3 regions of the Allobosea sp. NPDC055353 genome follow, and region 2 is predicted to be linked to each of the others. Evidence: predicted binding sites of a transcription regulator. Region 2 holds the regulator's gene; each other region holds the start of a gene.
The links. The regulator LexA, encoded in region 2, represses DNA repair genes until DNA is damaged. The targets are predictions, from matches to a motif close to TGTTCNNNNTGTGTTCNG.

Region 1: ACWIEX_RS15120 (ATP-dependent helicase) is a predicted target of LexA. The motif match lies at 3,341-3,358, and genes of this name have one in related genera.
Region 3: ACWIEX_RS04780 (PA0069 family radical SAM protein) is a predicted target of LexA. The motif match lies at 1,829-1,846, and genes of this name have one in related genera.

The regions. Positions count from the first base shown of each region.
Region 1 covers NZ_JBSHMC010000002.1:368,354-378,245, reverse strand. The annotation lists gene ACWIEX_RS15130 (winged helix-turn-helix transcriptional regulator) at 51-470, shown strand; gene ACWIEX_RS15125 (GNAT family N-acetyltransferase) at 475-897, opposite strand; gene ACWIEX_RS15120 (ATP-dependent helicase) at 933-3,326, opposite strand; gene ACWIEX_RS15115 (acyl-CoA dehydrogenase family protein) at 3,442-5,091, shown strand; gene msrB (peptide-methionine (R)-S-oxide reductase MsrB) at 5,314-5,745, opposite strand; gene ACWIEX_RS15105 (BtaA family protein) at 5,985-7,208, shown strand; gene ACWIEX_RS15100 (class I SAM-dependent methyltransferase) at 7,205-7,879, shown strand; gene ACWIEX_RS15095 (potassium channel family protein) at 7,901-8,710, shown strand; gene ACWIEX_RS15090 (thioesterase family protein) at 8,723-9,286, opposite strand; gene ACWIEX_RS15085 (FAD-binding oxidoreductase) at 9,489-9,892, shown strand, end outside.
Region 2 covers NZ_JBSHMC010000001.1:2,135,122-2,145,013, forward strand. The annotation lists gene gltX (glutamate--tRNA ligase) at 1-183, opposite strand, end outside; gene ACWIEX_RS09825 (ComEC/Rec2 family competence protein) at 334-2,625, shown strand; gene lexA (transcriptional repressor LexA) at 2,619-3,326, opposite strand; gene ACWIEX_RS09835 (molybdopterin molybdotransferase MoeA) at 3,407-4,618, opposite strand; gene moaC (cyclic pyranopterin monophosphate synthase MoaC) at 4,618-5,100, opposite strand; gene trpC (indole-3-glycerol phosphate synthase TrpC) at 5,097-5,903, opposite strand; gene trpD (anthranilate phosphoribosyltransferase) at 5,911-6,924, opposite strand; gene ACWIEX_RS09855 (anthranilate synthase component II) at 6,940-7,557, opposite strand; gene ACWIEX_RS09860 (helicase HerA domain-containing protein) at 7,783-9,294, opposite strand; gene ACWIEX_RS09865 (YARHG domain-containing protein) at 9,407-9,685, opposite strand; gene ACWIEX_RS09870 (hypothetical protein) at 9,797-9,892, opposite strand, start outside.
Region 3 covers NZ_JBSHMC010000001.1:1,049,948-1,059,839, forward strand. The annotation lists gene ACWIEX_RS04775 (ribonuclease HII) at 1-266, opposite strand, end outside; gene ACWIEX_RS04780 (PA0069 family radical SAM protein) at 581-1,666, opposite strand; gene ACWIEX_RS04785 (hypothetical protein) at 1,900-2,385, shown strand; gene ACWIEX_RS04790 (hypothetical protein) at 2,537-2,662, shown strand; gene ACWIEX_RS04795 (2'-5' RNA ligase family protein) at 2,835-3,353, shown strand; gene ypfJ (KPN_02809 family neutral zinc metallopeptidase) at 3,384-4,268, opposite strand; gene ACWIEX_RS04805 (uracil-DNA glycosylase) at 4,387-5,220, opposite strand; gene ACWIEX_RS04810 (electron transfer flavoprotein-ubiquinone oxidoreductase) at 5,392-7,071, shown strand; gene ACWIEX_RS04815 (tetratricopeptide repeat protein) at 7,633-9,408, shown strand; gene ACWIEX_RS04820 (4-(cytidine 5'-diphospho)-2-C-methyl-D-erythritol kinase) at 9,435-9,892, shown strand, end outside.

The DNA of each region.
Region 1 (9,892 bases), on a different contig from region 2:
CGGAAAGAAGGCGCCCGAAGGTGCCATACGCACCAAAAGGAGAGTGTCGGATGCAGGCGATCCGGGCCGCGATGGCGGCGATGCATCAGCGCAGCGAGGCGATCCCGCCGGTCAGCCCGGCGGTGGAGTCGCTGGTGCGGCAGGTCATCGCGCAGGTCGCCGACAAATGGACGATGCTGGTGCTGGAAGCGCTGGAGGAGCACGGCACGCTGCGCTTCACCGAGGTTGGCCGGATCGTCGGCGGCATCAGCCAGAAGATGCTGACCAAGACGCTGCGCGAGATGGAGCGCGACGGGCTGGTGATCCGCACCGTTCATCCGGTGATTCCGCCGCATGTCGACTACACGCTGACGGAGCTGGGGCGCGAGCTGAGCGCCGCCTTCTGCGGCGTCTGGACCTGGGCCGAGACCTATTACGCCGAGGTTTCAGCGGCGCGGAAAGCCTTCCGCGAGCGGGAAGGCGGCGCCTGAACGCTTAAAGGTCCTTGGTCAGGTAGACGCGGGTCGCGCCTGGCGGCTTCGGTGCGATCTCGCCGAAGACCTGCCAGCCGAGCTTCTTGTAGAACTCCGGCGCCTGGAAGCTGATGGTGAAGAGCACGGCCTTGCTGCAGCCGCGGCGCCGCCCTTCCTCCTCGGCCATGGCGAGGATGCGGCTGCCGATGCCGGTGCCGCGCAGGTCCTTCGGCAGGTACACGGTGTCGATGAAGAGCAGCCCGAGCGAGGTGCGCCCGGCGAGCCCGCCGATCGGCTTGCCGGTTTCCGGATCGGTGATGCGGATCTGCAATTCCTGGCGATCGTGCCGGCCGATCGTCGTGTCGTTATAGTCCTTCAGGCCTTCGCCGAGCAGCTTGCGAAAGGCGTCGTCTTCGGCGTCGGTCAGGGTGATCTCGGGAGGCATGGTTGGTCGTCTGCTCAAGAGTAATGTGTGTCGGCTCAGCCCGCCTTCTGCACGAACGAGTCCAGCACCATCTTCCGCCCGGCCTTGTCGAAATCGACGGTCAGCTTGTTGCCGTCGACGCTGGCGACCGAGCCGGGGCCGAACTTGACGTGGAAGACGCGGGCGCCGGTGCCGTAGGCGGATTCGCCGGAGGATTTCGCCGTCAGCTCGCCCTCGATCATGAGCGGGCCGCGCTGGCGTGAACTGCCGAACCCGCCCTGGTTGAAGCCACCCTGGCCGAAGCCGCGGCCGCTTTCCGAGAATCCGCTGCCGCCGCCGCTGTTCTTCGCCCGGTTTTCCTGCGCACGCTGCCAGCCCGGCGTGTTGTAGCTGGAGCCGAAGCTCTCCATCCGGTCGAAACGCGAGGCGCCGTAGCCGCCCTGCGAATAGCTGGACGCTGCCTGCTCGACCTCGACATGCTCCTCCGGCAACTCGTCGATGAAGCGGGAGGGCAGGCTGGTCTGCCAGAGGCCGTGGATGCGCCGGTTCGAGGCGAAATAGAGCTTCAGCTTCTTGCGGGCGCGGGTGAGGCCGACATGGGCGAGGCGGCGCTCTTCCTCCAGCCCGGCGCGGCCGCTCTCGTCGAGCGCGCGCTGGTTCGGGAACAGGCCTTCCTCCCAGCCGGGCAGGAAGACCGTGTCGAATTCCAGCCCCTTGGCGGCGTGCAGCGTCATGATTGAGGCGCGGGCGCCGGAATCGCCATCGGCGACATCCATCACCAGCGAGACGTGCTCGAGGAAGGCCGGCAGGTCCGGGAATTCATCGAGGGAGCGGACCAGCTCCTTGAGGTTCTCGAGGCGCCCGGCGGCATCGGCCGAGCGGTCCTTTTTCCACATCTCGGTATAGCCGCTCTCTTCCAGAACCAGCTCGGCGAGCTCGCCCTGCGGCATATGCTCGGCGCGGGACGACCAGCGGCCGAAGGCATCGACCAGCTCGCGCAGGGAGGTGCGGGCCTTGGGCTTCAACTCGTCGCTCTCGACCGCGGCGCGGGCCGACTGCATCAGCGAGAACCCGGTGGCGCGGGCATGGTTGTGCAGGAGCTGGACCGTCGCGTCGCCCAGCCCGCGCTTGGGCACGTTGACGATACGCTCGAAGGCGAGGTCGTCGGTCGGCGATACCACGCAGCGCAGATAGGCGAGCGCATCGCGAATCTCGGCGCGCTCATAGAAGCGCGGGCCGCCGATGACGCGATAGGGCACGCCGGCCTGGACGAAGCGCTCCTCGATCTCGCGCATCTGGGCGGAGATGCGCACGAGCACCGCGACCTGGCCGAGGTCCTGGCCCTTCGCCTGCATCGCCTCGATCTCGTCGGAGATCAGGCGGGCTTCCTCCTGGCTGTCCCAGGCGCCGGTGATGGTGACCTTCTCGCCGAGCGCGTCCTCGGTGCGCAAAGTCTTGCCGAGGCGGCCCTCGTTGCGGGCGATCAGCTTCGAGGCGGTGGCGAGGATATGGCCGGTCGAGCGGTAGTTGCGCTCCAGCCGGATCACGGTCGCGCCGGGAAAGTCGTGCTCGAAGCGCAGGATGTTGTCGACCTCGGCGCCGCGCCAGCCATAGATCGACTGGTCATCGTCGCCGACGCAGCAGATGTTGCGGCGGCCCTGTGCCAGGAGACGCAGCCAGAGATACTGCGCCGTGTTGGTGTCCTGGTACTCGTCGACGAGGATGTAGCGGAAGCGGTCGTGATAGGTCTGGAGCACGTCCGGATAGTCGCGGAACAGCGTCAGGCAGTGCAGCAGGAGATCGCCGAAATCGACGGCGTTGAGCGCCTTCAGCCGCTCCTGATAGGCGGTGTAGAGCTTGCCGCCCTTGCCGTTTGCGAAGACGGCGGCCTCGCCGGCGGGCACGTCCTTAGGTGCAAGGCCGCGGTTCTTCCAGCTATCGATGAAGCCTGCCAGCATGCGGCCGGGCCAGCGCTTTTCGTCGATATCCTCGGCCTGGATCACCTGCTTCATCAGGCGGATCTGGTCGTCGGTGTCGAGGATGGTGAAGTCGCTGCGCAGGTCGAGCAGTTCGGCATGGCGGCGCAGCAGCTTGGCCGAGATCGAGTGGAACGTGCCGAGCCATGGCATGCCCTCGGCGACCGGCCCGACGAGATGGGCGACGCGCTCCTTCATCTCGCGCGCCGCCTTGTTGGTGAAGGTGACGGCGAGGATCTGCGAAGGATAGGCGCGGCTGGTCGAGATCAGATGGCCGATGCGGGTGGTCAGCACGCGGGTCTTGCCGGTGCCGGCGCCGGCGAGCACCAGTACCGGACCGTCAGTCGCCTCGACCGCCTGGCGCTGCTCCGGGTTCAGCCCCGCCAGATAGCCGGCCGCCGGCTGCGCGGCTGCACGCGCGGCGAGGCCGCCGGGGCGGGGCGGAGGAGCGGAAAAGGGGTCTGCGTCGGACAAGGGTGTGCGCTGCTCGTGCGTGATTCGTTCTCCGGCGAATATAGGGCGTCGCTGTCAGGATTGCGCCCTGCCGGAGCGATCATTTTATATCCCGCTCCACAGGGAGGTGGCAGCAATGGCCGAACCAAGCGGACCTGAGAGCTGGGAGATTACCAATCAGGTGCCGGCGCTGGCCGGCTACGACGCCTTCGCTGCCGATCCGGTGCTGCCCGGCATCCTGTCGGCCTTCGGCGCCGACTGGGCGCGCGAGCGGCTGCATGAGGCGGGGCGGACGGTCGGTTCGGCCAGCGTGCAGGAGCTGGCCTATCTCGCCAATCGCTACACACCGGAACTGAAGGCCTTCGACCGCTTCGGCAACCGGATCGACGAAATCGCCTTTCATCCAGCCTGGCACGACCTGATGGGGCTCGCGATCAGGCAGGAGACGCATGCGCTCGCCTGGAACCGGCCGGAGCCGGGCGGACAGGTGGCGCGAGCCGCCCTGCAATATCTCTGGTACGGGGCCGAGAGCGGCATCTGCTGTCCGATCAGCATGACCTACGCGGCGGTGCCGGTTCTGCAGCAGGACGCAGCGCTGTGGGAGCAGTGGGGCTCGCTCGTCACCTCCAATCGCTACGATCCGCGGCAGGGGCCGGCTCATCTCAAGACGGGCGCGACCGTCGGCACGGCGATGACCGAGACGCAAGGCGGCTCGGACCTGCGCCAGACCCAGACCGTGGCCGAGGACAATCGCGACGGGACGTGGTCGCTGAATGGGCGGAAATGGTTCTTCTCGGTGCCGCATTCCGACCTTTTCCTGACGCTGGCGCGAACGGGCGAGGGCGTCTCCTGCTTCGTCGTGCCGGGCTGGCTGCCGGATGGGACGCGCAACGGCGTCGCGATCCAACGCTTGAAGGACAAGGTCGGCAATCGCTCGAATGCCTCTTCAGAGGTCGAGTTTCGCGGCGCGATCGGCCACCTCATCGGCGAGCCGGGCAGGGGCATCCGCACCGGTCTCTCGATGAACCACAATTCGCGGCTCGACATCGCGGCGGCATCGTCGGGGTTGATGCGCATGGCAGTCTCGCTCGCGGCCCATCACGCGCAGCATCGCCGGGCCTTCCAGAAGGCGCTGATCGACCAGCCGATCATGCAGAACGTGCTCGCCGATCTTGCGATCGAGGCGGAGGCCGCTGCCTGGCTCGCCTTCCGGCTGTTTGCGGCGCTCGACCGGCAGGAGGAATCGCCGAGCGAGCGCTTGCTGGCGCGCGTGGGCGCGCCGATCGCGAAATACTGGATCACGCGGCGCGCGCCGGCCGTGGTCACCGAGGCGCTGGAATGCCATGGCGGCAATGGCTTCATCGAGGAGAACCCGATGGCGCGGCTCTACAGGGAGGCTCCGCTCAACGCGATCTGGGAGGGCTCCGGCAACGTCATCTGCCTGGACGTGCTGCGCTCGCTGGCGCGCGAGGAGGGCGCGGTCGATGTGCTCCGGGCGGAATTGATGGCGGCGGCGGGCGCGGACCGGCGCTACGACGCGGCGCTGAAGCGGCTGGAGGGCGCATTGCCCGAGATGACGCGCAACGAGGGACAGGCACGGAGGCTGACGGAGAAGCTGGCGCTCATGCTCCAGGGCTCGCTGCTGCTGCGGTATGCGCCGGCTGCGGTGGCAGATGCGTTCATTGCCACGCGGCTGGATGGCGGCTGGTCGGGGCAGTTCGGCGACTTGCCGCCGGCGGTTGATGCGGCGGCGCTGGCGCGACGGGCGGTGCCGATCATCAATTAGGCTCTGACAGCGCGGGGAACCCTCTCCCGGAGGGAGAGGGCAGGGTGAGGGGTAGGTCGTTGGACGCTTTAGCCGTGACCTGACCGCTGCTGCGGTGAGGGTGAGCGCAACTGGTCAAACGGCCGACACCTCACCCCTGCCCCTCTCCTTACAGGAGAGGGGTTCCCCGCGCTTTCTGGTTCGAGAGATGCTTGGGTCAAGCTGGAGCATGACGCATGCGCGTCAAGCCGCTTCCGGTTCGAAATTCATCGCCTCGCCGTTGATGCAGTAGCGCAGGCCGGTGGGGGGCGGGCCGTCGGGGAAGACGTGGCCGAGATGGCCGCCGCAATTGGCGCAATGGACCTCGACGCGGAGCATGCCGTAGCTGCGGTCCTCGGTGGTGCCGACAGAGCCTTCCAGCGGCTGGTCGAAGCTTGGCCAGCCGGTACCGCTCTCGAATTTCTTGCCGGACTTGAACAGCTTCTGGTCGCAGCCGGCGCAGGAGAAGGTGCCGGCGCGCTTCTCGTAGTTGAGCGCGCAGGAGCCGGCCCGCTCGGTGCCATGGCCGCGCAGGATGCGATACTGCTCCGGGGTCAGGCGCGTGCGCCATTCGGCGTCCGTGAGCTGGAAAGGGAAGCTTTCGTCCTGCTTCTTCTCGGCTCCGAACATGCTCATCAGACCCATTGCGATCTCCTTCCTGGCGGGAGCGCCTCAGCGGCTTTCGTGCTGCTAATATGGGGCTTCGCGCCCAAGATTTCAGCCCCGGCACCGGCATGCATTTTCACGATGCCGTGGCAATCGAGGCAGCATCGTCACCTGACCGTCACGCGACTCCTCTAGCAGCCCGGCCACCCGCAAAGGGAGGAAAACCGGTGACGCAACAGGCGACCCAAACGGCCCGCGCAGCCCGCCGCATGACCAGCTCCGGCCTGGGGCAGGCCGTCCGGCGCAGCAAGACGCTGTCCAAGGCCGGCTTACTGGAATGGCTGTTCGCCCGCGCCTTTTCCGGTCTTGTCTATCCGCAGATCTGGGAGGACCCCGTCGTCGACATGGCGGCACTCGGGCTCAAGGCCGACGACCATGTCGTGGCGATCGCGTCCGGCTCCTGCAACATCCTCTCCTATCTGACGGCGGCGCCGATCCGGGTCAGCGCGGTCGATCTCAATGCCACCCATATCGCGCTCGGGCGGCTCAAGCTCGCGGCGCTGGCGCGGATGGAACGCCAGGAGGATTTCCTGCGCTTCTTCGGCCGGGCGAATGAGAGAGCCAATGTCGCGCTCTACGACCGCGAGATCGCTGATTATCTCGATGCCGTTTCGCGTGGCTACTGGGAAGGGCGGGGGCTCGATGGGCAACGGCGGATCAACCTCTTCGCTCGGGGTTTCCATCGCTACGGGCTGCTCGGCCGCTTCATCGGCACGGGCCATATCCTGGCGCGGCTGCTCGGAGGCAATCCCAGGGCGATGCTGGCGGCACGCGACCGGGCCGAGCAGCGGGCGCTCTACGACAGGCACCTTGCGCCGGTGTTCAAGCGCAGGCTGATCCGCTGGCTGGTGCGCCAGCCGGCCTCGCTCTACGGGCTGGGCATCCCGCCGGCACAGTACAAGGCGCTGTCCGCCGATGGCGAGGACGGCATTCTGGGTGCGCTGAAGCTCCGACTGGAACGGCTCGCCTGCGATTTCGACCTGAAGGACAATTATTTCGCCCAGCAGGCTTTCGGCCGGCGCTATGGCGAGGGGCCGGATGCAGCCTTCCCGCCTTATCTCCAGCCGGAACATTTTGCGGCGGTGAAGGAACGCGCTTCGGGCGTGTCCTATCGCCAGAGCGCGGTGACCGCTGTCCTGGAAGACCAGCCGGCCGAGAGCTGCGACGCCTATGTGCTGCTCGATGCGCAGGACTGGATGAACGATGCCGATCTGACAGCGTTGTGGTCGCAGATCACGCGCACGGCCCGGCCGGGCGCGCGGGTGATCTTCCGCACGGCCGCCGACGAGAGATTGCTGCCCGGCCGCGTGCCGGCGGCGATCCTCGACCAGTGGGATTACGAGGAGGAGAAGAGCCGCGAGCTCTGCCGGCAGGATCGCTCGGCGATCTATGGCGGCTTCCACCTCTATGTCCTGAAGGGGCAAAGCCGGTGAGCGCGGCGGAGACGCCGGCCGGCCAGGCCGCCGGGCTGATGGACCGGATCTACCGGCACCAGCGCCACATCTACGATGCCAGCCGGAAGTTCTACCTGCTCGGCCGCGACCAGCTCATCGACGGGTTGCAGCCCCCGGCCGGCGCGACCGTGCTGGAGATCGGCTGCGGCACCGGACGCAACCTGATCCGGATCGCCCGGCGCTATCCGGATTGCGCCTGCTACGGGCTCGACGTTTCCAGCGCGATGCTGGCGACGGCGCGGATGTCGGTCGCGAAAGCGGGCCTCGATGACCGGATCAGGCTTGCCCAGGCCGATGCCACCGCTTTGGATCCTCAAGCGCTGTTCGGCCTTGCCGGCTTCGACCGGATCGTCATCTCCTATGCGCTGTCGATGATCCCGCCCTGGCAGGGCGTCGTCGCCGAGGCATTGCGCCGGCTCGATGCCGGCGGCTCGCTGCATATCGTCGATTTCGGCGATCAGGCCGGGTTGCCGTGGCCGTTCAAGGCCGTGCTGCTGCGCTGGCTCGCGCTCTTCCATGTCACGCCGCGGGAGAACCTGCCGCAGGCCGTGTCGGCCATTGCCGAAGCGGCCGGGGCCGATTGCCGGCTCGGCGCGCCCTATCGCGGCTATGCGGCGCATGCCGTCGTCACGCGCTGCCGGGCGGCGTAGCGGCACGACGCGTGAATGCTTATGCTGCCGGCGATGGATGCCGCCGACGCCCCGCCCGATCCGAGCCGCTTCGAAGCTCTCCGCGACCGGCTGCGCCAGCTTTATCATGGCCGCTCGCCCGCTGCCTTGCGCTTCCAGGCGGTGACGACGGTCGTCGATCTCCTGATCATCGCCTTCTTCATCCTGACGCCGCTGCTCAGGGAAAAATCGGCCTTCCTCTGGATCGATTATTCGGTTGCGGTGATCATGATCGCCGAGATCGCGGCGCGCCTGCTCGCCTCGACCAACATGTTCAGGCTGCTGCGCCAGCCGACGATGCTGCTCGACCTGTTCATCCTGCTGACGCTGCTCATGCCGCAATGGCTGGAGAATTTCGGCTTCCTGCGCATCCTCAGGCTGTGGTCGCTCTCGCATAAGGGCATCGTCTGGGCCCAGTTCCGCGAAACCCGCTTCCGCGAATGGGAGAATGTGGTCCGGGCGCTGAGCAATATCGCGACCTTCCTCTTTGTGGTGACCGGCTTCGTCTACACATTCTTCTTCAGGCACGAGGGCGGGCTGGAGAGTTATGTCCAGGCGCTCTATTTCACGGTCGCGACGGTGACCACGACAGGGTTCGGTGACGTGGTCCTGCCGGGTATCGCCGGCAAGCTGACTTCGATCCTGGTGATGATCGTCGGGATCACGCTGTTCGTGCGCCTGGCGCAGGCGCTGTTCCGCCCGAACAAGGTGCTGTTTCCCTGCCCGGAATGCGCGCTCCAGCGCCACGAGCCCGATGCGGTCTATTGCAAGGCCTGCGGGCACAAGCTCAAGATTCCCGACGACGACCCCTGAGGCGGCGATCGTTCAATGCCGGGTTTCGGTCTCGGTCTCGCGCTCAGCCTTGTCCTCGACCCGGATCGCCGATTTCCGGGGCATGCCGATGATGCGCCCGATCGTGACCGGCAGCGGCATCATCCTGTGGGCCGCCTTCATCAGGGCGATATTGGCCAGGATATCGGCCGGGAAGGGCGTGACCTTGCGACTGATCATGTCGACATGCAGCGACAGGTTCTCGCTGGTCGCCGCGAGCCAGCCCTCGTTGGCGTGCCGCATCTCGAGATAGTAATGCAGGCGCTTGTCGTCGAAGGCGATGAGCTGCGCGGTGATGCGCACGGTATCGCCCTCGGTCAGTTCGCGCTTGTAGAGGATATGGCACTCCGCCGCGAAGGTGGAGGCGTGGCGCGTCTCGACATAGTCGCGGGTCAGGCCGACCAGCGAGAAGACCTCGTCAACCGCGCGGTCGAACAGCACATGGTAATAGGCCATGTTGAGATGGCCGTTATAGTCGATCCATTGCGGCTCGACCCGCATCGCCGAGGAGACGAAGGGGGCGAAGAACAGCGCCGGGGCGCGCGTATCGTGTTTCATGATCGCCTCCCTGACAGGCGCCTCGTTCAAGGGCCGGCGGCATTATTGCCGCTGCCCATTTCATCGTCGCATGATCTAGTATGCATCGCTCGCAAGCGGCGTCAGCATCTTGGACCGGCCAGTATGGCAGGACCATGTCGAAGCGTAACCAATTGCGAAACCGATCTGTTCCAAGTCTAAGTGCCAGAACCGGATATTGACAATGAGCCTGCCTGCCACCGCTCCTCATGACAGCCCTGTCCCAGCCGCAGTGCTGCCGCCCTCTCCGGAGGCGATCGCGGCGGTGACGCAAGGCCTGGCCGCGAGCTTCGGCAACCGGCTGGTGACCAGCCTGGCCGTGCGCCAGCAGCACGGCCACACACTGACCTGGATTCCGAACCAGCCGCCGGATGCGGTGGTGTTCCCGCAGAACACGGACGAGGTCTCCGAGATCGTGAAACTCTGCGCCGCCCATGGCGTGCCCGTCATCGCCTTCGGCACCGGCACGTCGCTGGAGGGCCATGTCAACGCCGCCTTCGGCGGCGTCTGCATCGACATGTCGCAGATGAAACGGATCATCGCGGTTCACGCCGAGGATCTCGACGTCGTCGTCGAGGCCGGCGTCAC
Region 2 (9,892 bases):
GTCGAGGATCGCGGCGATCGCCGCGTCGGTCGAGCGTTCCCGGTCGGTATCCTCGATGCGCAGCAGCATCTTGCCGCCTTGCCGGCGGGCATAAAGCCAGTTGAACAGCGCGGTCCGGGCCCCGCCGATATGCAGGAATCCGGTGGGCGAGGGCGCAAAGCGCGTGACGACGGCGTTGCTCATGGGAGGAAACTCCGGCCGGGCGGCGTGGCCGTCCGGGGCAAGACAGGAAAGGGCGCAGGTTGAGACATGACAACCGGCGCGCGCCCTGTAACATGGCTTGGCCGGAAAGGTTAAGCGGTCAAATCGCAGCGCCGGCAGGGGAGGCGGGCGATGCAGCCGGCGCCGCCGGGGCAGGGGCAGGAACGAGGCCGGCGCGGGGCGCGCGCCGATGCCTTGCCGGCTCGCCTCGATGTCCCGGCCTCGCTGGCGGCAAGTCTCCGATTCCTGCTTCGGCAGCTTTGGCTTCAGCTCCGGCAAGGCTTCGCGCTCGAGGCCGAAAGGCGGCGCCCCTTCCTCTGGCTGCCCATCGCGATGGGCGTCGGCATCCTGCTCTATTTCGCAGCCGATCGTGAGCCGGCATTATGGGCGCCGCTCCTTGGCGTGGCCCTGAGCGGCACGGCTGCTTTCATCCTGCGCCTGCGCCGCTTCGCCGCGATGGCCTGCCTCGCCGCGGCCGCTGCCTTCGCCGGCTTCGCCGCCGGGGTCTGGCGCACGGCCGATATCGCGGCGCCGATGCTGGAGCGGCCGCGGATCGGCAAGCTCTCCGGCTTCGTCGAGAGCGTCGAGGCCCGCGACAAGGGCGCGCGGCTCGTGCTGCTGGTGACGGAGATCGCCAATGTGCCGGCTGACCAGCGTCCGAAGCGCGTCCGCGTCAACATCCGGCAGGGTTCCGTGGCGCCGGGCGATCATATCGTCGCGACCGCGCGCCTGCTGCCGCCGCCCGGGCCGGCGCGGGCCGGCGGCTATGATTTCGGCCGCGATGCCTTTTTCCGCGGGATCGGCGCCGTCGGGAGCATCTCCGGCAAGATCACGCTGGTGCCGCCGCCCTCACCGATGCCGACACGCCTGGCGATCGACGTGATGATCGACCGTGCGCGCAACACGCTGACACGGCGCATCGCCGAGGTCGGAGGCGGGCAGGGCGGGGCGGTCGCCGCCGCGCTCGTCACCGGCAAGCGCGGCCTCATCACCGAAGCGACGAACAACGACCTGCGCGCTGCGGGGATCTATCACATCGTCTCGATATCCGGCCTGCACATGGTGCTCGCCGCCGGCACGATCTTCTGGCTGGTCCGGGCGCTGCTGGTCCTGTCGCAGACGGTCGCCCTGCATTGGCCGGTCAAGAAGATCGCGGCGGCGGCGGCGATGCTCGGCGCGACCGCCTATTGCATCTTTTCCGGGGGCGATGTCGCGACCGAGCGCTCGCTGATCATGACGCTGGTCATGCTCGGTGCGATCCTGGTCGACCGCGCCGCGCTCAGCATGCGCAATCTGGCGCTCGCCGCCATGATCGTGCTGCTGCGCGAGCCGGAGGCGCTGCTCGGGCCGAGCTTCCAGATGTCCTTCGGTGCGGTCGCGGCGCTGATCGCCTTCGCGGAACGCTGGGAAGGGCGAAGCCGCACCGAGCCGCCGCGCGTGTTGCCCTGGCCGCTCGGAGCCGTTTGGACGGCCGCGCTCGGCATCCTCGTCACCACCATGCTGGCCACCGCCGCGACCGCGCCCTTCGGCGCCTATCATTTCCAGACCTTCAATCCCTTCGGCCTGCTCGGCAACGCCATGGCGCTGCCCTTCGTCTCGCTCTTCGTCATGCCGGCGGCGGTGTTCGGCGTGCTCGCCTATCCCTTCGGATTGGACTGGCCGGCCTGGGCCTTGATGGGGCTCGCCTCCGACGTCGTGCTGAAGGTCGCGCATTGGGTCGCGACCATCGACCATTCCACCGTGACGGTGGCGGCTTTCGGCTCAGGCGTGCTCGCCTGCTTCGCGCTGACACTGCTCTGGCTGACACTCTGGACCACGGCCTGGCGCTGGCTTGCGGCCTTGCCGCTGGTCTTCGGCGTCGCGTTCGCCGGCAGGCCGGACCGGCCGGAGATCCTGATCGAGCGCGACGGCTCGGGACTGGCCGTGCGCGGCCTTGACGGCCGCCTCATCATCGCGGGCAAGCCCAGCCGCTTCGTCCTGCAGCAATGGCTCGCCGCCGATGGCGACAGCCGCTCGCCCGACGATCCGACATTGCGCGCCGGTATCGCCTGTGACCGGCTGGCATGCGTCGTGCAGACCGCTGACAAGCGCACGGTCTCCTATACGCGCGAGCGGCTCGCCATCATCGAGGATTGCCAGCGCGCCGACCTCGTCGTCACCGCCATTCCCTGGGGCGGCGCCTGCAAGGCGAGGCTGGTCGAGCGCATGACGCTATCGCGCGATGGCGCGACCTCGCTCTACCGAACGGCATCGGGGTGGAGCAGCCATATCGCGGAGCAGTCCGGCAGCGAGCGGCCCTGGAGCCGCCGGCGCGAGCAGCGCCCGACGGAGCCAGGCACGCGCTCCGCCAATCAGTCGGTCACCATGCAGCCCGCACCGGCCGCCGACAACGAAGCCGAGGCTGACACCGAACGCCTTCAGTAGCGCCGCATCAGGTTGACCAGCCGTCCCTGGATCTTGACCCGATCGGGGCCGAGCACGCGGGTCTCGTAGGCCGGGTTCGCGGCTTCGAGCGCGATCGAGGAGCCGCGCTTGCGCAGGCGCTTCAGCGTCGCTTCCTCGTCGTCGATCAACGCGACGACGATATCGCCGGTATTGGCCGTGTCCTGCCTGCGGATGACGACAGTGTCGCCGTCGAGAATGCCGGCCTCGACCATCGAATCGCCGCGTACTTCCAGCGCGTAATGCTCGCCGGAGCCGAGCATGTCCGGCGGCAGCGAAACGGTATGGCTGCGGCTCTGGATCGCCGAGATCGGCGTGCCCGCCGCGATGCGGCCCATCACCGGGATGGCGATGGAATGCCGGCTGTCATCCTCGGCAGGACGCGGCTTGGCCACGCTGGGCTGTGAGCCCAGGCCGCCCTGGACGATGGCGGGGCTGAAGCGGGGCCGCGCCTGCGGCGCGCCGAGCCCGTCCGGCATCTTGATGACTTCGAGCGCGCGCGCCCGGTTCGGCAGGCGGCGGATGAAGCCGCGCTCCTCCAGCGCCATGATCAGGCGGTGAATGCCGGATTTCGAGCGCAGGTCGAGCGCATCCTTCATCTCGTCGAAGGAGGGCGGGACGCCACTTTCGCGCAAGCGTTCCTGGATGAAGCGCAGGAGTTCGTGTTGCTTGCGTGTCAGCATGGTCGCCGCCAGCCCCTCAATGCGCAGATTCGAAACAAAGCACGAACACCATACGCGTTCTGCTTGTGTTCCGCAAGCTGCTACCGCAGCGGCAGGATCCGGCAGGCATCGCCCCTCTTGGCGGGGGCCGCATGTGCCGGCCGGATCGTCAGCGCCTGCGCCCGCGCCAAAGTGCCGAGCATCGATGAATCCTGCCGGCCGAAGGGATTCGCAACCCAGCCATCCGGCGTCAGCGCGAGCTCCGAGCGCAGATAATCCTCGCGCTCGTCATTGCCGGGCATGTCGCGGCCGAGAATGGCGGGGATGCTGCGGTCGCGATCGGCATCGGCCATGCCGAGCAGTGCCTCGATCAAGGGCAATACGAAGAGATGGCCGCAGACGATCGAGGAGACCGGGTTGCCCGGCAGGCCGACCACGACCATCCGGCCGATTCGCCCGGTCATCATCGGCTTGCCCGGCCGCATCGCGATCTTCCAGAAGCCGAGGGCCATGCCGGCCCGCGTCAGGGCTTCCTGCACGAGGTCATGGGCGCCGACCGAGGCGCCGCCCAGCGTGATCAGCACGTCGGCATCGGCCTCGCGCGCCTGTGCGATCTTGGCGGCGAGATCGGCGTGGTCGTCGCGGGCGATGCCGAGATCGAGCACGGTGCCCCCGGCCTTCTCGACCAGCGCGGCGAGCGAGAACGAGTTCGAGGCAATGATCTGGTCGCGGCCGACCGGCTCGCCCGGCGCCACCAGCTCGTCGCCGGTCGCAAGGATCGCAACGCGCGGCTTGCGCCGGACGGGCAAGGTCGGATGCCCCATCGCGGCGGCCAGGCCGAGCGCTGCGCTGTCGAGCACGCGCCCGGCTTGCAGCAGGACGTCGCCTTCGTGGAAATCGAGCCCCGCCGCGCGCAGAAACTTGCCCTTGGCCGGTGGTACGCGCACGCGGATAACCGGGCTGCCGACGCCGTCCGCATCCTCCTGCATCAGGATGGTGTCGGCTCCCTCAGGCATCGGCGCGCCCGTGAAAATGCGCACCGCTTGTCCCGGCCCGACCGATCCATCGAAGGCCCGGCCGGCAGCGGATTCGCCGATCACCGTGAGCGAGACGCCTTCCGCCATCTCGTCGCCGCGCACGGCGTAGCCGTCCATGGCGGAATTGGCGAAGGGAGGCTGTGTCCGCAGCGCCTTGACCTCCCCGGCCAGCACCCGCCAGGCGCATTGCGCCAGCGGCAGGGTTTCCGCTCCCGTCGGCCCCGGAATGCTGTCGAGCAGCGCCTTGCGCGCGACGGGGACCGGGGTGAGCGCCATCAGAGCTGCTTAGCCTCGTAATCGCCGGACTGGCCGCCGGATTTATGCAGCAGGCGGATATTCTCGATCCGCATTGCCCGGTCGACGGCCTTGACCATGTCGTAGACGGTGAGGCAGGCGATGGAGACGGCGGTGAGCGCCTCCATTTCGACCCCGGTCTGGCCCTTCATCTTGACCTCGGCACGCACCCGCACCCCCGGCAAGGCCTCGTCGATCTCAAGGTCGAGGGCGATCTTGCTGAGCAGCAGCGGGTGGCAGAGTGGGATGAGCTCATGCGTGCGCTTCGCCGCCATGATGCCGGCGAGGCGCGCAGTGCCAAGCACGTCGCCCTTCTTGGCGTTGCCGTCGCGGACGATCGCGATCGTCTCCGGCGCCATCACCACCTGACCTTCGGCGATCGCCATGCGGGTCGTCTCGGCCTTGCCGCCGACATCGACCATATGCGCCTGGCCTTGGGCGTCGAGATGGCTGAGCCGGCTCACGCCGCGACGGCCTTGCCGGTGAGCAGCGCCTGCGTCGCGGCGGTGACGTCGGCCTGTCGCATCAGGCTCTCGCCGACGAGGAAGCTGTTGACGCCGATCCGGTTGAGGCGGGCGATGTCCTCATGCGTGAAGATGCCGCTCTCGCTGATCACGATCCGCTCACTCGGCACGCGCGGCGCCAAGCGCTCGGTCACCGCGATATCAACATTGAAGCTGCGCAGGTCGCGGTTGTTGATGCCGAGCAGGCGGCTTTCAAGCTTCAGCGCCCGGTCGAGCTCGGCATCGTCATGGACCTCAACGAGGACATCCATGCCGAGCTCTTGTGCGGTCTCGTTCAGCGCCCTGGCGGTGGCGTCGTCGACGCCGGCCATGATGATCAGGATGCAGTCGGCGCCCCAGGAACGGGCCTCGTAGACCTGATAGGGCTCGTAGAGGAAATCCTTGCGCAAAGCCGGCAGGCCGGCGGCCTCGCGTGCCTCTGTCAGGAATTCCGGCCGGCCCTGGAAGGAGGGCGCATCGGTCAGCACCGAGAGGCAGGCCGCACCGCCGGCCGCATAGGCGCGGGCGAGCGAAGGCGGATCGAAATCGGCACGGATCAGGCCCTTGGACGGGCTCGCCTTCTTGATCTCGGCGATCAGCGCCGGAGTGCCCTGCGCGAGCTTGCCGGCCAGTGCATCGGCGAAGCCGCGCGGCTTGGAGGCTGCGCGGGCGAGCCGCTCGATCTCGGCCTGCGACACCGCGGCTTTCGCCGCCGCGATCTCCTGGCGCTTATAGACTTCGATCTTGGCGAGGATATCGGTCATGCCGGCCTCACGCGTTCGAGGCTTTGACGAGCGCGGCGAGCACCGCCTTGGCCTTGCCGGAATCGAGCGCGGCCGTCGCCTGGGCGAAGCCGTCCTTCAGATCCTTGGCCTTGCCGGCAACCAGCAGCGCCGCAGCCGCATTGAAGGCGGCGATATCACGGAAGCCGGTCTTTTCGCCGGCAAGCACGGCATTGAGCGCTGCCGCATTCTCCTCCGGCGTGCCGCCACGCAGGACTTCCGGTTTGGCGGGCTCGAGGCCGACATCCGCGGGGCTGATCGAAAAGCTTTCGATCTTGCCGTTCTCCAGCGAGACGACGCGGGTCGGGCCGGTCGTGGTGATCTCGTCGAGCCCATCCGAGCCATGCACGGCCCAGACGCGGGTCGAGCCGAAGGAGGCGAGCACCTTGACCATCGGCTCCAGCCAGGTCTCGGAGAAGGCACCGATGAGCTGGCGCTTGGCCCCGGCCGGGTTGGAGAGCGGGCCGAGCAGGTTGAAGATCGTCCGCGTGCCGAGCTCGGTGCGCACCGGCGCGACATGGCGCATCGAGGCGTGATGCGTCGGCGCGAACATGAATCCGACGCCGGCCTCGCGGATGCAATGCTCGGTCGCGGCCGGATCGAGCCCGACCTTGACGCCGAGCGCGGTCAGCACGTCGGCCGCCCCCGAACGCGAGGAGGCCGCGCGGTTGCCGTGCTTGGCGACCGGCACGCCGCAGGCCGCGGTGATGATCGAGGCCAGCGTCGAGACATTGTAGGAACCGGAGGAATCGCCGCCGGTGCCGACGATGTCGATCGCTTCCGGCGGAGCCTTGACGGTGAGCATCTTGCCGCGCATCGCGCTGGCGGCGCCGGCGATCTCGTCGATCGTCTCGCCGCGCACGCGCAGCGCCATCAGGAAGGCGGCCGATTGCGCGTTGGTGACCCCGCCCGAAAGGATCGTGTCGAAGGCGTCGCGGGCTTCCTCGCGCGAGAGCGTCGCACCGGTCGCCACCTTGGCGATGAAGGGTTTGAAATCGTCCATGGGAACTCTGCGGAATCAGGCTGAAGGGGTCAGGGCGGAGGCTGCGCGTTCGCTCTGCCACCGCTCCGCGAGGTCGAGGAAATTCCGCAGGATCGTCGCGCCATGCTCGGAAGCGATGCTCTCCGGATGAAACTGGACGCCGTGGACCGGCAGCTCCCGGTGCGAGAGCGCCATGATCAAGCCGTCATCGCTCTCCGCCTCGATCTCGAAGACATCCGGACAGGAGGCGCGCTCGACCACGAGCGAGTGATAGCGCGTCGCCTGCAGCGGCCCGTTGATGCCGCGAAACAGGCCGCGTGCCTTGTGGCGGATCGGCGAGACCTTGCCATGCATCGGCAGGGGCGCACGCACGACCTCGCCGCCGAAGGCCTGGCCCATCGCCTGCAGGCCGAGGCAGACGCCGAAGATCGGCTTCCTGCCTGCGCCTTCGCGGATGAGATTCAGGCAGATTCCGGCTTCGTTCGGCGTGCAGGGGCCGGGCGAGAGCACGATCGCGTCGTGATCTCCAGCGAGCGCCTCGTCGACGGTGAGCGCATCGTTACGCCAGACATCGACCTCGGCGCCGAGCCCACCGATGAGGTGGACCAGGTTCCAGGTGAAGCTGTCGTAGTTGTCGATCAACAGAACGCGCATGGCCGGACCCGTGAATACGGCTTGAGGTCATGCACGTTCGGGGGCGGGGTGGTCAAGTTTCGCGCGGGCGTAACCGATGCGCTCGCCCCTGATGCGTCATGCTCGCCCTTGTGGCGAGCATCCAGGTCTTGAACACGACGCTCGCCGACCGAAGACGTGGATGGTCGGGACAAGCCCGACCATGACGAGCGGGGTGTCGCTACCGAAATCAAAGCGACGAAGAGGTTATCCCCGCGCGCTGCGTGGCACCCCCGCCGTACGCGGCTGTGCCAGTCCTGGCGCGGTCTCGACGCCGAGCGTCGGAAGGGCGAGCGTCCGCTGTCCCCTGAAATCGACATGGCAGACGATCAGCCCGCGCTCCTCGATATAGCTGAGCACCCGCCGCGCCCGGCTCGGCGAAGCGCTGCCATAGACCTCAGCGAGCTCGGCATCGCTCGGGCAGGGCCGGCCCTCGATCGCGGTGCGGGCGATGAAGAGGAAGAGCCCCTGCAGGTCTTCCGGCAGCGTGCCGGAAGCGGCCACCGCCGCCTGCCAGCCCTCGCTCGTCGCGACGCTGTCGCTGACGCCGGCCCGCGCCACGGCGAGCCTGCGGCGGAACTCCTCGAGACTGAGCTGCGTACGGCCGAGCCGGCGCATCCGGCAGCGCACGGTGAAATCCTGGTAGAGCACCGCGACCTGCCGCGAGCGCGCCTCGGGATCGGCCATCAGCTCGCGCAGGATCTCGACCATGATCGCCTCGCGCTCGGCCGGCTCCAGCTCGATCTCGGGTTCCGGTTCCGCCTGCGGGGCAGGGCGGTAGTTCTCGATCCGGCGCAGCACCTCGGTCGGATCGGGCTTGGGACGTGGCGCCGGGCGCACCGGACGGGCCATCGGCAGCGGTTCGTCCTCGCCGCGCGTGAAGATCAGCTTGCCGGCCTCCTCCGGCGCCTGCTCCGGCAGCGGCATCAGGCCCGGCGCGCTGCCGCGATCGACCGAGGAGACCGCGCCGATCCGGATCGGCAGCGGGCGCTTCGACAGGGCGGGGCCGAGCGCGACGAACTGGCCGCGTTCGAGATCGCGGAACATCTCGGCCTGGCGCCGGTCCATGCCGAGCAGGTCGGCGGCGCGCTGCATGTCGATATCGAGGAAAGTGCGGCCCATCAGGAAGTTCGAGGCTTCGGCCGCGACGTTCTTGGCGAGCTTGGCGAGGCGCTGGGTCGCGATGACGCCCGCGAGCCCGCGCTTGCGGCCGCGGCACATCAGGTTGGTCATGGCGCCCAAGGAAAGCCGGCGCGCCTCGTCGGAGGCCTCGCCCGCCATCACCGGCGCGAAGAGCTGCGCCTCGTCGACCACGATCAGCATCGGGAACCAGAGCGAGCGGTCGACATCGAAGAGCCCGCCGAGGAAGGCGGCGGTGGCACGCAATTGCTCGTCGGCTTCGAGATTTTCGAGATTGAGAACCACCGAGACACGGTGCTGGCGCACGCGTAGCGCCACGCGCTGCAATTCGGCCTCGCCGCATTCGGCATCGACCACGACATGGCCGAACTGGTCGGCGAGCGAGACGAAATCGCCCTCGGGATCGATGATCGCCTGCTGCACCAAAGGCGCGCTCTGCTCCAGCAGGCGGCGCAGCAGATGCGACTTGCCCGAGCCGGAATTGCCCTGCACCAGCAGGCGCGTCGCCAGCAATTCGGCGAGATCGATCAGACCGGGCTCGCCGGTCCTTGTCGTTCCCATCTCGATTGCGGTGGTCATGCGGGCGGTGAGTCGTCGTGTTGGATCGGGCGCGGAGATGCGGCCGGCGCTTCTAGCACGGCCTTTCCTTCGCTGGACGCAGGGCTGCTCTGCCTTCCACAGGCAATCGGCCTCAGCGCGGGCAGCGCAGCGCGCGTTCCTGCCGGACGATGTCGGCGATCACCCGGTGGTCATTGGCCGAGAGCGGCAGGTCCTCGACATCGTCATATTGGCAGCCGGCATTGCCGAAGGCCGCGATGGCGCGTTTCGTCCGGAAGCAATAGCCCTGCGCCTTGTAGATCTCGTTGCGCGCCGTCCACAGGTCGGCGCAGGCCTGAGGGTTGGCGAGCGCCGGCCCCGAGCCGCTGGCAAGCAGGGCGGTCGCGAGAAGCGAAAGGCAAAAGCTGCGCATGGGAGGTCTCTCCGACGGTCGGGTCGAGAGCTTTGCGGAGCGGCTTGGCGAAGGCAACCCGGGAATGCCGGCGGGAATGCCGGAATGTGAGGGCTGATAAGTGCCCTGTCGTCACGGCTTCTTCATCTCCAGGCAGGTCAGGACCTCGACATAGCTCGGAGGCCCGCCGAAACTGGCGCTTTCGACACAGGCCGTCCGGGCGCCTGG
Region 3 (9,892 bases), 1.1 Mb from region 2:
TTGATGGCGTCGATTTCGACGGCCGTCACGCTGGCGACGGAGACGGCGAGCGCCCGCTCCATGATCTCGCCGAAGAGGTCCTCGCGGATCGCGGCCGAGAGCTTTTTCGAATCGTCGAGACCGTGAGGCACGCGCTCGGGATCGAGGATCACGGCGGCCGCGACGACCGGGCCGGCCAGCGGCCCACGTCCGACCTCGTCGATGCCGGCCAGCGGCCAGCGGCCGTCGGCAATGGCGGATGTCTCGCGGTTGAAATCGGCGGGCATGGCGGGGTTATGCAGCAGAGCACAGCGCGGGGCCAGAGCGGCATGAGAGTGCTCCACCGTCATCCTTTCACCTAACCCGACACGCTCGCACCCAACGCGATAGGCGTCGGAACCGCGAGAAACCCTCTCCCGGAGGGAGAGGGCAGGGTGAGGGGTAGGCCGTTGGACGCTTCTGCCGTGACCCGACCGCCGCTGCGGTGAGGGCATGCACAACTGGTCCAGCGGCCTACACCTCACCCCTGCCCCTCTCCTTACAGGAGAGGGGTTTCCGCGGTTCTCAACCATCTTGTCGCGCTGTCCGGCAGCCCATCCCTTCAAAACAAACTCAACTGCGCCTTCTCCTTTTCCGGCTTCACGAAGAGGTCGGTCCGCAGCCGGCGGCGCGTCGTGTTGAAGCCGATGCGCTCGGCCGCCATCTCGAAGCGCCGTCCGATCATCCAGGCATAGGGGCCGGAGCCGACCATGCGCTGGCCCCATTGCGAATCGTAGTCCTTGCCGCCGCGCGTCGAGCGGATCAGCGACATCACATGCCGGAGCTTGTCGGGATGGTGCGTCAGCAGCCATTCCTGCACGATGTCGCGGACTTCGAGCGGGAGCCTGAGCAAAACATAGCCGGCGGCCTCGGCGCCTGCCGCCTTCGCCGCATCGAGGATGCGCTCGATCTCGTGCTCGTTGATCGCCGGAATGATCGGCGCGACCAGAACCGTGACCGGAATGCCGGCCTCCGATAGCTTCCGAATCGTCTCCAGCCGCCTGGCCGGTGAGGCGGCGCGCGGTTCCATGCCGCGTGCGGTCTTGGGATCGAGCGTCGTCACCGAGAGCGCGACCTTGACCAGTCCCTTCTCCGCCATCGGCGCGAGGATATCGATGTCGCGCTGCACCAGCGCCGATTTCGTGACGATGCCGACCGGATGATTGAACTTCGCCAGCACCTCCAGGATCTGGCGCATGATCCGGAGCTTCTTCTCAATCGGCTGATAGGCATCGGTATTGGTGCCGATCGCGATCGTCCGCGGCTGATAGGACGGGGAAGAGAGCTCCTTTTCCAGCAGCGCCGCCGCATCGGGCTTCGCGGTCAGCTTGCTTTCGAAATCGAGCCCCGGCGACAGGCCGAGATAGGCATGGGTCGGCCGGGCGAAGCAGTAGACGCAGCCATGCTCGCAGCCGCGATAGGGATTGATCGAGCGGTCGAAGGAGATATCGGGCGAGTCGTTGCGCGTGATGATGGTGCGCGCCTTCTCGTAGGCGATCTCGGTCGAGAACGGCGGGAGCTCCTCCAGCGAGCCCCAGCCATCGTCCTCGGCGACGCGCTGTTCGGCCTCGTAGCGGCCGCCGGGATTGATCGTGGCACCGCGCCCGCGCCGCCTGTCGGGATCGATCTGATGGCCGATATAGGCCATCGGATCGGCGGGTGTGACGACCGGCGCCGAGACGCTCGGCTCCCGGTCGAACCGCCGCAGGGGCTGGGCTGCCGGGAAGGGCCGTGAAGTGGGTCTGGCCTGGGGCATGGCTGTCGAACCGCGTCGCGCGCCGGGAATCGGCGCCTTCTGGTCTCATGTAGAGTGAACATATAGAGAACAAAAGACAAGTGGCGGGATTGTGACATGCTGCGTTGCGGCATAGGATTTCGCTCATGCTCACAGCCGTGATCCGCAGCGATGGTTCCCAGCAGGCGCTTGCCGCGACGCTCGCCGTGCTGATCCCGGCGGTCGCCGAAGGCTTTCTCGGTCATGCGGTGATCGTCGACACGGTCGGCGCGCCCGAGACCGAGCGCGCCGCGGACGCGACCGGCGCGCGCTATCTACGGGCGAGCCACGCGCAGGCCTGGCAGGATGCTGCGGCCCATGCCCGCGGCGATCGCCTCGTCCTGTTCGAGGCCGGCGATGTGCCGCAGGCCCATTGGGTTCAGGCGGTGGAGCGCCATTTGCTGGTCGCTGCGGGCAAACCGGCCCTGATTCCGGCGCGCGGGGTTCCTGCATCCCTGCGCGAGCGAATCGCGTTTTCAATCGGCGGACGCGGGCTCGGAGCAGGGCTCGTCATGCCCAAGGCGATGGCGCTCGCCGGCCGCCTCGACCGGGCTCCGGTGCGTTTGCCGGTCCTGCGGGAGCGGGCGGACTAGGCTGCTGCGGAGGGCTGCGATGTCCCTGAAATCGATATGCCGGCTACGCATGGCGGCGCGCATTTTTATCGGGAACTTGTGCATTGCAGCATAAGTTCATATGTTGACGGTTGCCTGAAGCACCTCCCTCAGACATCGAAAGGAGAGATCCATGCTGGAACGGCACGATTCCTGTTCTGCGCTCGAAGCGGAGCGCGACGAGGACAAGCGCGAGGAACAACGGGAGGACGAAGATACGTTCTCGCCTCGCGTTCATCAGGAAGGATTCTGGAGCTAGGCACCGGATTATCCGGCGCTGCGTAAAGGGGCCGGATCGCCGTCGGCGGTGATCCGGCAGCTCCATGACAACAAGGCGGAGGGCTGAAAGCAGCCCTCCGCACGGAATTCCGGGACATGGCAGGCTCTGTTAGAGTTCGCTGGTTCCGGCGAGTCCAAAGGCCCTCCCAGCGATGATCGGCATCACCCTGTGCACGACGTCGGAAGCGCGTCCGTTCTGGCAATGGGTCGACAAGGCTTCAGCCTTGGAAGGGGCGCCCTCGATCAGGGCCTTGGGCTATCCGCCCCATCTCACGCTCGCGCGCTACGCCGATCTCTCTGCGGATATCCTGCGCGAAGCCCTCACCTTGCGCGTGCAAGAGAAACCTATTTCGCTGACCTTCGACCGGGCCGGCCTGTTCGATGTCGATCCGCTGGTCCTGTGGCTGTCGCCCCGGCACGATCAGCGTCTCATCGACCTGCACGCCCGAATCCATGAGATCGTCGATCCCGCTCTCTGCGATCCACATTATCGGCCGGGGCTTTGGACGCCGCACCTGACGATAGCGATGGCCATTCCGGCGAATCGGCGTGAGGAAGCGCTCGTGCTGGCAACCGGGCGCTTCGAGCCGTTCAGCCTGACCTTCGATGTGATCGAAAGCGTTTCCTGGCCGCCGGTGCGTGTGCTGGAGACGGCGCGGCTCCGCGACTGAGCTGCTCTCCACCGATCGGGAGGCGCTGCGCTACACCTGATTCCGGAACGTGTCGCAGCTCTGCATCGAGCCTGACTGGAAGCCCGTGGTGAACCACTTCATGCGCTGCGCCGAGGAGCCATGGGTGAAGGAGTCGGGCACGACCGTGCCTTGCGCGGCCTTCTGAAGCTTGTCGTCGCCGATGGCGGAGGCGGTGCGCATCGCCTGGTCGATATCGCCCTGGTCGATCCGGCCCATCGCCTGGACGTTATGGGCCCAGACCCCGGCGAAGCAGTCCGCCTGCAATTCGATTCTGACCGAGATCGCATTTGCGTCGCGCTCTGAGGAACGCTCGCGAATCTGGTTGGCCTTGGGCAGGATGCCGAGCAGGTTCTGGATGTGGTGGCCGACCTCGTGGCCGATCACATAGGCATAGGCGAAATCGCCGCCGCCCCCGAGCTTGCGCTGCATCTCCTGGAAGAAGGAGGTGTCGAGATAGACCTTCTTGTCGACCGGGCAGTAGAACGGCCCCATCGCCGATTGCGCGGTGCCGCAGCCCGAGCGGTCGACGCCGGAGAACAGGACGAGCCGCGGCGGCTGGTAGCGGATATTGGCCTGCTGCGGCAGAAGCTTCGACCAGATGTCTTCATTCTGCGCCAGAACGGCCGAGACGAAGCGGCCCATCTGGTCCTCCGGCGGGCCGGAGGAGCGGCGCGTTTCCTGTGTCTGCTCGCGCCCGCCGATGCCACCGATCAACTCGGCACCGCCGATCAGCAGGCGCGGATCGATGCCGAGCGCCCAGCCGAGCAGGCCGAGCACCACCATCGTTCCGATGCCGACGCCGCCGCGCCCGCCGGGCATGCCGGCGAAGCCGCCGCCACCACTGCCGCGCCTGTCCTCGAGATTATCGGACTGGCGGTAATCTTCCCATTGCATGAAGGCATCCCCGGCGAAGCTCTCCCGCAATCTCGCTGGGAGATGCCGGGAACTCAAGTCGTCTTTGCAAACCGCTCCTGAACGCCCGGTGACTGCGGCGGTTCCCGCAGCTTCCCGGTCAGGCCTTCCCGTCGAGTGCGGCCTTCAGCGCGCGGAGGTCCCGCCAGGCGAGCCGCTTTTCGAGGGGGCGTCGCAGCAGATAGGCTGGATGCAGGGTCGCGATCGCCCGGATGCGCCGCGCGCCGGTGTCGTATTCCACCCACTTTCCGCGCGACGCGGTAATGCTCTTGAAGCCAAGCAGTGCCTGGGCTGAGGGTTTGCCTATACAGACGAGTATGTCGGGGTCAGCGAGTTCGATCTGGCGCTGTATGAAAGGCAGGCAGATGGTCGCTTCCTGTATGGACGGATCGCGGTTGCCCGGCGGGCGCCACGGTAGCAGGTTGGCGATATAGACCTCTTCCTTCCGGCTCAGGCCGATTGCGGCCAGCATGCGGTCGAGCAACTGCCCGGAGCGTCCGACGAAGGGCAGGCCGATGCGGTCCTCGTCGGCACCGGGCGCTTCGCCGACCAGCATCACCCGGCCCTGCGGATTGCCGTCGGCGAAGACCAGGTTCTTGGCGGTGGCCTTCAGCGCGCAGCCTTCGAAACCGGCCAGCGCGGTCTTCAGCTCGTCGAGCGTGCGCGCTTCGCGGGCGAGCGCCCGGGCGCTGACCGTGGCGTCGTCCGGTGCCGTTGCCGCAGCCGCCATCGGCCGTGCCGGTGCGGCAGGGCGGCCGGGTAGCGGGCGCAGGCGCGGTTGCCCGTCGCCGCCGCGCTCGCCAGCAGGAGCCGGATCGGCGAAATGGTTGCGCGGCGCCTCGTCGAGCGCCTCGGTCACGCCCATCTCGGCGTACCAGCTCAAAAGCTCATAGGGATCGGGCGCGTCGGGGCCGACTGCATCGGACAGGCTCATCGCTGCATCCTATACCTTGCAAAGCCTCTCTGCGAGCCGACGCAGTTGCAAAATGGAACGCACGCTTGGATAGAGGGGTTCCAGACTGGGCGGAAGCCGGGCGTTGAACGAGTCGACAAGACAGTTCATATATAAACTAATCGCGGCGCGGGATGTGAGGCGGAGGGCAGGATGGATCTGAAGGAAGCGCAGAGCGAACCGCGCGAGAGCATGGACTATGACGTCGTCATCGTCGGCGCGGGCCCTGCGGGTCTGGCGGCTGCGATCCGGCTGAAGCAGCTCGATGAGTCCATCTCGGTCGTGGTGGTCGAGAAAGGCGCCGAGGTCGGCGCCCATATCCTCTCCGGTGCCGTCATCGATCCCATCGGCCTCGACCGGCTCGTGCCGGACTGGCGCGACGATCCCGATCGTCCGCTGACCACCGAGGTCAAGGAAGACATCTTCTATTTCCTGACCGAGCCGAACGGCATCCGCCTGCCGAATTTCGGCATGCCCTCGCTGATGAACAACCACGGCAATTTCGTCGGCTCGCTCGGGCTCGTCGCGAAGTTCCTGGGCGCGCGGGCCGAGGCGCTCGGCGTCGAGATCTATCCGGGCTTCGCCGCCGCCGAGCTGCTTTTCAATGAAGATGGCTCGGTCGCCGGCATTGCCACAGGCGACATGGGTATCGCCAAGGACGGCACGGTCAGTGACCGCTTCACCCGCGGCATGGAATTGCGCGGTCGCTACACGCTCCTGGGCGAGGGCGCGCGCGGCTCGCTCTCCAAGATCGCGATCAAGCGGTTTGCTCTGGACGAAGGCCGCGAGCCCCAGAAATACGGCATCGGCCTGAAGGAGCTCTGGCAGGTCAAGCCGGAGAAGTTCCACAAGGGCCGCGTGCAGCACTCCTTCGGCTGGCCGCTCGACAACAAGACCGGCGGCGGCTCCTTCCTCTACCATTTCGACGACAACCTGGTTTCGGTCGGCTTCGTCGTGCATCTGAACTACCAGAACCCGACGCTCTCGCCCTTCGACGAGTTCCAGCGCTTCAAGACTCATCCGCTGATCCGCGATACTTTCGAAGGCGCCAAGCGCATCGCCTATGGCTCGCGCGCCATCACCGAGGGCGGCTTCCAGTCCGTACCGAAGCTCACGTTCCCGGGCGGCGCGCTGATCGGCTGCGCGGCCGGTTTCGTCAACGTTCCCCGCATCAAGGGCAGCCACAACGCCATCCTGTCGGGCATGCTGGCGGCAGAGAAGCTGGTGCCGGCGCTGCAGGCGGGCCGCCAGCATGACGAGGTCATCGAGATCGAGAATAGCTGGCGCGACAGCGCCATCGGCAAGGACCTGAAGCGCGTCCGCAACGTCAAGCCGCTCTGGTCGAAATTCGGCACGCTCCTTGGCATCGGGCTCGGCGGCATCGACATGTGGCTGAACCAGCTTTTCGGCTGGTCGCCCTTCGGCACGCTGAAGCACGGCAAGCCGGATTTCGCGACGCTGAAGCCGCTGGCCGAGGTCACGCCGGTCACCTATCCGAAGCCGGACGGCAAGATCTCCTTCGACAAGCTCTCCTCGGTCTTCCTCTCCTCGACCAATCACGAGGAGGACCAGCCGGCCCATCTGAAGCTGACCGATCCGTCGGTCCCGATCGCGCAGAACCTCCCGCTTTACGGCGAACCGGCGCGACTCTATTGCCCGGCCGGTGTCTACGAGGTCGTCTACGAGAACGCCGAGACGAAGACCAATCCGCGCTTCGTGATCAACGCGCAGAACTGCGTCCACTGCAAGACCTGCGACATCAAGGACCCCGCCCAGAACATCACCTGGACGGTCCCGGAAGGCGGCGGCGGGCCGGGCTACGCGAATATGTGATCGCGGGCGATTCGCCTGATGCATGGTCGATGCCGGAGTCTTCGCGGTCGAGACCACCTTTGTCATTCCGGGTTCGTGCCTGCGGCACGCCCCGGAATGACAGCCGGCGTGCAGTTCCACCGCTGAATCAAAAAGGGCGCGCCGGCCGGCGCGCCCTTTGTCGTCGGGCCTTGAGCAGATCAGCCCTTGCGGACGATCGGAGCAACCGGCTTGGTCTCGGTCTTGGCGCAACCGGCGACGAAGCCGCCGAGGAGCGCGACGGCGGCAACGCTCAGAATGATTTTCTTCATTGGAATAGTCCCAGTGGAATCGCTGCATGAACTGCGAGCGGGCCGACTATAGGCACGACGTCCCTAGGGGATGATTGCCGTTTTCTTCGATCGGCCTCTTCGTCATCGGGATTTCGGCGAGTGTTGCGCGGCTGCTACGAAACAGCCGCATTCGGGAGGGGGCCGGCTTGCCCGTCCGCCCGGAAACCGCCATCTTGGCAGCCTACGCGAAGCGATCACGGTCCGCTGGAAGAGTGCGCCCCGAGATGGTGAGGCTGCGGACCGAGGGAGAATGGCAGTCGTGACATTATTGAAGAAGGTGCGTGCCTCCGGCACGGCTGCTGCGTTGTCGCTTTTGATGTTCCTGCCAGCCGTGGCTGCTGCCCAGGGCGCTACACAGCCGCGCTCGGCCGACACGCTCGAACCGGGCGACAGTCTGGAAGGCAACTATCTCGCCGCGATCGTCGCCGGTGCCTCTCGCGATCTCGGCGCGGCCTCCGTCTATCTGCGCGAGGCGATCAAGGAAGACCCGCAGAACAACGACCTGACCGAGCGTGCCTTCGTCGCCTTCCTGGCCGATGGTGCCATGCCGGATGCTTTCCGGGCCGCCGACAAATTGATCCAGCAGGACCCGAGCAACGGGCTGGCCCAGCTCGTCATCGGTATCCGCTCGATCAAGCAGAAGAGCTACCGGACGGCGCGCAACCATCTCCAGCGCGGGGGCAGGGGGCGCGCAGCCGACATCACCGCGACGCTGCTCACAGCCTGGTCCTATCTCGGCTCCGGCAATTCCCGCCGGGCGATCGAGACGCTGGAGCGCCTGAAGGGCGAGGCGTCCTACAATCTTTTCCGCGACTATCATGCCGGGCTCATTCTCGACGCCGCCGGCCGCAAGGGCGAAGCCGAGAAGCGACTGAAATCCGCCTATGACGCCGAGAAGACCACGCTCCGGCTGGTCGATCTCTGGGCACGCTTCCAGGCCCGCAATGGCGATTTCAACGGTGCGGCCGAAACCTATGCCGCCTTCGACCGCTTGCTGCCGAATCACCCGATCATCCGCGAGGGCATGGCGCTCGTCGGCAAGAAGGATGCGCCGCCGCGTCAGATCTCGACGCCGCAGCAGGGCGCGGCCGAGGTGCTCTATGGCCTCGCCAGCGCCGGCAACCGCCAGGGCGACGAAGCCGCCGCGCTGCTCTACCTGCGCATGGCGATCTATCTCGACCCCGGCCACGACCTCGCGATCCTGACGCTCGGCGACATTCTCGAGCGTGCCCGCCAGCCGGAGGATGCCGTCGCCGTCTACGACAAGATGCCGGCCTCCTCGCCGCTGCGGCCGAATGCCGAGATCCAGGCCGGTCTGGCCCTGGAAAACCTCGGCAAGCCCGAAGAGGCGGTGAAGCATCTCGACAAGGTCATTGCCGAGCGGCCGGACGATGTCGACGCGCTCTCGGCGCTCGGCAACATCTATCGCTCGCGCAAGAAATTCGTGGAAGCCGCAGCGGCCTATGACAAGGCCATCGACAAGCTCGCCTCGCCCGGCCGCGCCAACTGGGATCTGTTCTATTTCCGCGGCATCGCCCGCGAGCGCATCAACCGCTGGCCCGAGGCCGAGGCCGATCTGCGCAAGGCGCTGGAACTCCTGCCCGATCCGCTCGGCCGCGAGCGGGCGCTGGTGCTGAACTATCTCGGCTATTCTCTGGTCGACAAGCATCTCAAGCTTGACGAAGCGCTCGACATGCTGCGCCGCGCCGTCGAGCTGCGCCCGCGCGACGGCTACATCATCGATTCGCTCGGCTGGGCCTATTATCGCCTCGGCCGCTATGAAGATGCCTCGCGCGAGATCGAGCGCGCTGCGGAACTGCGCCCGTCCGATCCGGTCATCAACGATCATCTCGGCGACGTCTACTGGCGCACCGGGCGCCAGCTCGAGGCGAAGTTCCAGTGGAACCACGCCCGCGACCTCAAGCCCGAGCCTGAGGACCTGGAGAAGATCCTGCGCAAGATCGAGCGCGGGATGGAGGATCCTTCGGCCAATGCGGTCGAGGAGACCAAGAAGGACGGCGGCTGACGCTTCCGCGTCGCCGGCCTGACCTCGTGGCCCCGCCGCTGACGACGCGCGCCCGCGCCAAGGTCAATCTCGACCTGCGCGTGCTCGGCCGGCGCGCCGACGGCTATCACGAGCTTGAAAGCCTCGTCGCCTTCGCCGGCGTCGGCGACACGCTGTCGCTCGATCCCGGCGCTGACCTCTCTCTGACGCTCGCGGGACCGCGTTCTGAAGGCCTGGCGGTCGATGACGGCAATCTCGTCCTGCGCGCCGCCCGCGCGCTGGCGGTTGCGCGCCCCGGCCTGCGTCTCGGGCGCTTCCATCTCGTCAAGCGCCTGCCTGTCGCGTCGGGGATCGGCGGCGGCTCGGCCGATGCGGCTGCCGCGCTACGCCTGCTCGCGCGCCTGAACGGCATCGCTCCAGGCGATCCGGTCCTGCGGGAGGTCGCCACGCAGGTCGGGGCCGACGTATCGGTCTGTCTCGATTCGCGCGCGCGACTGATGGCCGG